Regions from separate parts of the Paenibacillus sp. FSL R5-0519 genome, predicted to be linked through region 2. Evidence: predicted binding sites of a transcription regulator. Region 2 holds the regulator's gene; the other holds the start of a gene.
What was found. Region 2 encodes CtsR, which represses protease genes until heat stress. Its sites were predicted from a motif close to ATGGTCAATAAAGGTCAAACA; they were not measured.

Region 1: clpP (ATP-dependent Clp endopeptidase proteolytic subunit ClpP) is a predicted target of CtsR. The motif match lies at 1,702-1,722, and genes of this name have one in related genera.

What each region holds. Positions count from the first base shown of each region.
Region 1 covers NZ_CP150234.1:6,409,125-6,412,340, forward strand. The annotation lists gene gap (type I glyceraldehyde-3-phosphate dehydrogenase) at 1-1, opposite strand, end outside; gene MKY73_RS28815 (sugar-binding domain-containing protein) at 108-1,133, opposite strand; tRNA gene MKY73_RS28820 (tRNA-Arg) at 1,560-1,634, shown strand; gene clpP (ATP-dependent Clp endopeptidase proteolytic subunit ClpP) at 1,811-2,407, shown strand; gene MKY73_RS28830 (DUF4163 domain-containing protein) at 2,643-3,216, opposite strand, start outside.
Region 2 covers NZ_CP150234.1:486,541-489,756, forward strand. The annotation lists gene MKY73_RS01975 (GNAT family N-acetyltransferase) at 39-1,214, shown strand; gene MKY73_RS01980 (CtsR family transcriptional regulator) at 1,676-2,137, shown strand; gene MKY73_RS01985 (UvrB/UvrC motif-containing protein) at 2,169-2,693, shown strand; gene MKY73_RS01990 (protein arginine kinase) at 2,722-3,216, shown strand, end outside.

The DNA of each region.
Region 1 (3,216 bases), 660 kb from region 2:
TGAGTAAGTTCCTCCCAAGTTTTGATTAATTTTTTATGAAACTTATATATTCAAGACAGACGGTGAAGTCCGTCAAGACAACATTCGTTGTGTTGCAGAGTATAACCTTATTCCATTTCAGCAACGATGACTTCGGCAGCAGCCTCATCAATAATCAGAATATCTTCCTGACCAAATCGCAACACGGAATGTATAGCAGCAGCTTTGCTTTTGCCACCTGCGATTCCAATCACAACATCGGTTCGTTCAATATCCTGTAGTCGCATCCCCAGTGTAAGCATGGTATGTACCACCTTACCCTGATCGTTAAAGTAATAACCGAAAGATTCAGAAACGGCTCCTTGCTCCTGAAGTTCATCTATGATCTCTGTCGCAAGTTTACGTCTTGTCGCCATCTCCACGGCATCACCAATTCCATGAATAACAATCCGCGATTTTCGAATCAGCTGCAGAATCTCCTGAACACTGGGGTCCTGGATTAATGATTCATAGGCATGATCACTAAGCAAATCCGGTACATGCAGGAGTTTATATTGCGCACCTACCCGTTTTGCCATCGTGGATGCAATCGTATTTGCCTGAATTTCAAGGCTTTCTCCAAGTCCACCGCGTGCCGGTACGAACCAGACACCTTTGAGCGATGTTGGCGGAGTCAGTTGCTCTGCGACTTCGGCCGTTGTTGATCCGCCAGTAACGGCGACAACGTCGTTGTCACTCATGATATTGCCGAGAGCCTTCGCTCCGGCTCTGCCCAGTTCCCTTTTGGCAAATGGAGATACGTCCGAATCACCAGGAACCACAACTACCTTTTGCAGACCGTAGGCTTGCTTGATGCGCTCTTCCAGCTCGGATAATCCGAACAACTCTTTGGCTACGGGCTCTAACTGCTGCAGCAAATCATACCCTGCCTCGCTGATCTTCATTCCTGCACTGTCAATTTCAATAAGTCCCTGAGCCTTTAACAGATCGGTCTCAGCCCTCAGAACCCGCTCGGTCATCTGCATGGAATTAGCTAACGTTCTCCGTCCGATCACATCCGATAACATGATCTGCTGGAGAATCGTATACCTCTTTTTCAAGACATCCATGAGATCAGGCAGAAGCTGCTTTTGTACTTCTAAAATCGTTCGCATGCTTTCCACTCCCGCAAGTTCTCGTTCCAAGCTCTCTTTCGTGGCCCTAAAACGTCCCGGGTTAACTTTTTAAGTCCCACGTCTATTCTACCTAAAACTGACGTGACATGCAAGTGTTTCAACGTGTTATTTCGACACACATTCAGCGTTTGTACGCGCCTATTTTCACAATCCTAGACTTCCATGATCAAGGACTAGCTCACTCATACCATATATAGAAGAAACAAATGAATTCCATCTACATATCGCTCAGAATACATTTCATCAGGCATGTCCAAAACCTCTAATAGCATTTACTTAAATGCACTCTTTATCCACTCTTCTTCATCATGATCATTTTTAGGTTAATCCAAACCAATACACATCACGAATTGCTTGCAATTAAATATTTCATGAGCTATAATCATTATTGCTGTCACATAATGTGCGCCCGTGGTCCAATGGATATGACGTAGGCCTCCGAAGCCTGAGATCCAAGTTCGATTCTTGGCGGGCGCGCCACTTTTATTTAACAGCTCATAACCCTTTTAACCAATGAAACCGGAAAGGTTTCTTTTTTTTGCAAGTTAGTTTGACTTTCTTTGACTTTTTGTTTGGAATTGTTTATTATGTGGGTAATACGGTAACAGTTTAAATATAAGCACCAATAACATTTACATTCCGAGGAGGTTTTTCACGTGAGTTTTATTCCAATGGTCGTTGAACAGAGCAACCGGGGTGAGCGCGCCTATGACATCTACTCCAGATTGCTGAAGGATCGTATTATTTTCCTTGGTAGCGATGTTAATGATGTAGTGGCTAATGCCATTATGGCACAGATGTTGTTCCTGGCTGCGGAAGATCCGGAGAAAGACATTCACTTATACATCAACAGCCCAGGCGGATCGATTACAGCCGGTATGGCCATTTACGATACAATGCAATTCATCAAACCGGATGTATCTACCATCTGTGTAGGTATGGCGGCTTCCATGGGTGCATTCTTGCTGAATGCTGGTGCAAAAGGGAAACGTTTTGCGTTGCCTAACAGTGAAATCATGATTCACCAACCGCTTGGTGGTGCTCAAGGTCAAGCTTCGGACATCGAAATCCGTGCTCGCCGCATCCTGAAAATGCGTGATACCTTGAACCGCATCATCTCTGAGCGTTCAGGTCAACCTCTGGAGCGGATCGAGAAAGATACAGATCGTGACTACTTCATGAGTGCTGCTGAAGCTGCCGATTACGGTATCATTGATAAAGTTATTGAAAACGTGGGTTCCCAAGGCATCTAATATGCTGCCTGGAGACTAGCGGTAACTTCACAGGGCAGGCTTCACCGATATATAGGTGAGCCCGCCCTGTGCTATTTCCAACTAAACAGGCAAATATCACACCCGTTAGTGGAGTGCGTTGCCTGGATAAACAAGAATCCCCCGTCAAAGCAGGATGACGGGGGATTCTTGTTATTATTTTTCATGAGAAGAATGTGATATAAGTGCTCTTGCTTAAAAGTTACCCTACGCGAACTTATTTGTCTGATGTTACGTTGCTAAACGGTTCCGTGCCCTTAGGCAGAATTTCCTTGTAAGTGAACTTCATTTCAGGGAAGCCTTCCGCGTAAGCTGTATATTCATACAACTGGAAGAACACAACTGCACCTGTTGGTGTCACATAGAAATCCTGGTCTTTATTTAACCCTTTGTAACCTTCCAGGTATCCACCGCGGGCTTTCAGTTGCTCGCCCACTTTTTTACCCAACGTCTCGCGCATGGTTTTGTTATTTTGCAGCACATCATCTAACGTAAGTTCCTTGCCTGTGTCCAGTGCAAAGGTGTGGCCGGTACGAGTCGTCATGCCATGTGCTCCTGCATAGTCCTCATAACGTTGAGTGATCAAACCTAGCACACCGTTCTCATTGTAAGTCACGACATACGAAGTTTCAAAAGCATATGGACGTTTTGCGGTTGCCCCGCCAAATTCAGTGGTTTGTTTTTTGAAAGCAGCAACAGCCGTGTCCACTTCATCTTTGAGCACTTTGTTGATTGCCGTTTCAGCTTCTTTGCTGGCAAGTCCACTCACCTGCGGATATTGTACATCTACT
Region 2 (3,216 bases):
GATTGATAACAACTCTAGTGAATGGGGTGTAGGACGACATGGAAATTCAAAAATTGACGGTAGATGATTTTGAACCGGCGATGGCACTCTCCGAATACGCTTTTCAAGTAGTAATGAGTGAAGAACAAAAAGAAAAACGGCTGAGTCAATTTTCGTCACAGGATATATGGGGTGTATATGAGGATGGCCAGTTAGGAGCCAAACTTCACATTATTCCTTTTCAAACCTATATTCATGGTAGATCGTTCGAGATGGGCGGTATTGCGGGTGTAGCCACCTGGCCAGAATATAGACGCAAAGGCTGGGTAGCGGGTCTGCTCAAGCATGCGTTGGAGGAAATGAATCGTAACAAACAAAGTATATCGTTCTTGCATCCATTCTCTTTTGGTTTCTATCGAAAGTATGGATGGGAGACATATGTGGAATTTAAACGGTATAAAGTGCCAACTGCTCATTTGCCTTCGAAAAAAGCGACACCTGGAACAATTCGGCGTGGGGATCCGGGCCTCAGTGTATTAAAGGAAGTATACAGTGCTTATGCTGAACGCTATAACGGAACGCTGGTACGGGACGATGCAAGGTGGGAGAATTCAGTTCTTGTTAATGGAAGCAGCCAAAAGGCTGTATATTACGATGAAGCTAATGCAGCACAAGGTTATCTTTTATATGAGGTTAAGGAAAATAAGTTTACCATTAAAGAGATTATCTATCTAAATGAAGAGGCTCGGCAAGGACTATGGACCTTTATTGCTAACCATGATTCCATGATCCAGGAAGTTACGTTACAGGCACCTGCCAGTGATACGCTTGCTTTCCAGTTGGATAATCCACGGATTCAGCAGGAGATCGTACCTTATTTTATGGCGCGTATCGTTAGTGTGGAGCAGTTTATATCTCAATATCCATTTGCAAGTCAGGACTCACCAGTTCAGATTGTTCTACAGGTAGAGGATTCCCACGCTTCGTGGAATGAAGGAGTATGGCAATTGAACGTAGCAATGAATGGAACAGCATCCATATGGAAAACTTCGGAGCCAGTTACTGAGGATCAGACTATTAAGGTAGATATTCAAGCCCTTACTGCGGTGCTGATGGGATATCGCAGACCAACGGAAATGGCAGGAATGGGAAGAATTCACGGACCGAACTCAGCAATCAAGGCTTTGGAACAAGCGATTCCTGAACGGGAAACCTATTTACTCGATTTCTTCTGATGACTACTTCCACTACTCGATTTAACTGGATTAGCTTATATACAAATAAGGCGTAATTGAAAGACAAATGGACTTCTCCAGCAGTTTTGGAGAGGTTTTTTTGTGTCTGGGGAATATTTCGTGTAAAATCGTAAAAAATGAATAGTGCCCCCACTTGGCAAACCCACAAAATATGCTATAATGTATATAAAGTCAAAGAAAGTCAAAGTCAACTAAAGGTTTAATACTTAAGTAGCTTTCTTTCTACAATCTGATGCATGATCGCCACTATACGTGATTCATCTCATCGGAGGATCAAGGGAATATTAAAGGACCTTCGTGCTTCCTTCGCTCTCCTGTTGACTCCTGTGGAAGCAAGATTCGCTGTTTCCTGGATTGGTTAAATGGGTAGAGAAGGTGTACTCTGTGGGGGCGTGTGGGTCCTTATTGACTTAACGTTTCAGACAGTGGAGGATGATTGGATGCGTAATATCTCTGATATTATCGAACGATATCTGAAGAGTATTTTGCATGAAAGTCCCGAAGGAATGGTTGAAATTCAGCGTAATGATCTGGCAGATCAATTCTCATGTGTACCTTCCCAGATCAATTATGTCATCAGCACACGTTTTACACTCGAGAAGGGATACCTGGTAGAGAGTAAACGCGGCGGTGGTGGTTATGTTCGCATACAGCGCATTGAATTACCAGCCCAATCAGCTCTGCATAACCATTTGCACCATAGTATTGGTGATGAGATCGGGCAGACAGCTGCCGAAGGTTTGATTTATCAATTGGAAGAAGCACGTTTCTTGAGCAAGCGTGAAGCTGGTTTGATGCGAGCTGCTGTATCTAGAGAGGTTATATTGGTCAAACTTCCTTACCGGGATCAAATTCGTGCCAGAATGTTAAAGGCGATGCTAATATCTTTGCTCGGTAAATGAAAACTATCGGGGTCAAAGGAGGTACATCATTATGCTGTGCCAAGAATGCAATAAACGTCCGGCGACACTGCATTTTACGAAGATCGTAAATGGAGAGAAGACGGAATTCCATATTTGTGAGTCATGTGCCCGTGAAAAAGGGGAAATGATTCCTGGAACAGCAGGTGGATTTTCCATTCACAACTTGTTGTCCGGGTTACTTGATTTTGATCCAGCAGGCAAAAGTGGATCGGCAGGAACACCACCTGCAAAGGCACTTCAGTGTGAAGAGTGCGGTATGACGTACGCACAATTCAGCAAGATAGGCCGATTTGGCTGCAGTTCATGTTATAAATATTTTGACAGCCGTCTGGACCCTTTGTTCAAGCGGGTTCATGGTAGTACGTCCCATGTAGGTAAAGTACCTGCACGAGCTGGTGGTCGCATCAAGGTGAAACGTCAAATTGCTGATTTGAAGCGTGAGCTCCAAGAGAGCATCGCCCAAGAGGAATTTGAAGAGGCGGCTCAGATCCGTGACCAGATTCGAGAACTTGAAAAAGGAATAGCTCAGGAGTAAAGTTTGTCATGAGTAGGAGGGATGCGTAATGCCTAATCTGCGCTTTACAGAGAAGGCGCTCAGCGACTGGATGCGCAGTGATGCGGCTGATTCCGAAATTGTCATTAGCAGCCGTGTCCGGATTGCGCGCAACCTTCAGCATGTTCCGTTTCCGATGCTGGCTTCCAATGAGCAATCGGAAGAGGTGCTGAATAAGCTGAGCGAAGTACTTCAATACGATGACGTTCATGCCTTTGGGGATTTTCATACTTTGGATCTAATCGATATTGACGAACTCGACAAACGGGTGCTGGTGGAGAAGCATCTCATCAGTCCAAGTCTTGCGAATGAATCCAGACATGGTGCGGTTATTCTCAGTGAGGATGAGTCTGTCAGTATTATGATTAATGAAGAGGATCATCTTCGTATCCAGTGCCTCTATCCGGGGTTCCAGGTGAAAGAAGCCTGGGAGAAAGCTTCCGCAATAGATGATGCTTTTGAAGCGCACGTGGATTATGCTTTTGATGATCGCAGAGGATACTTA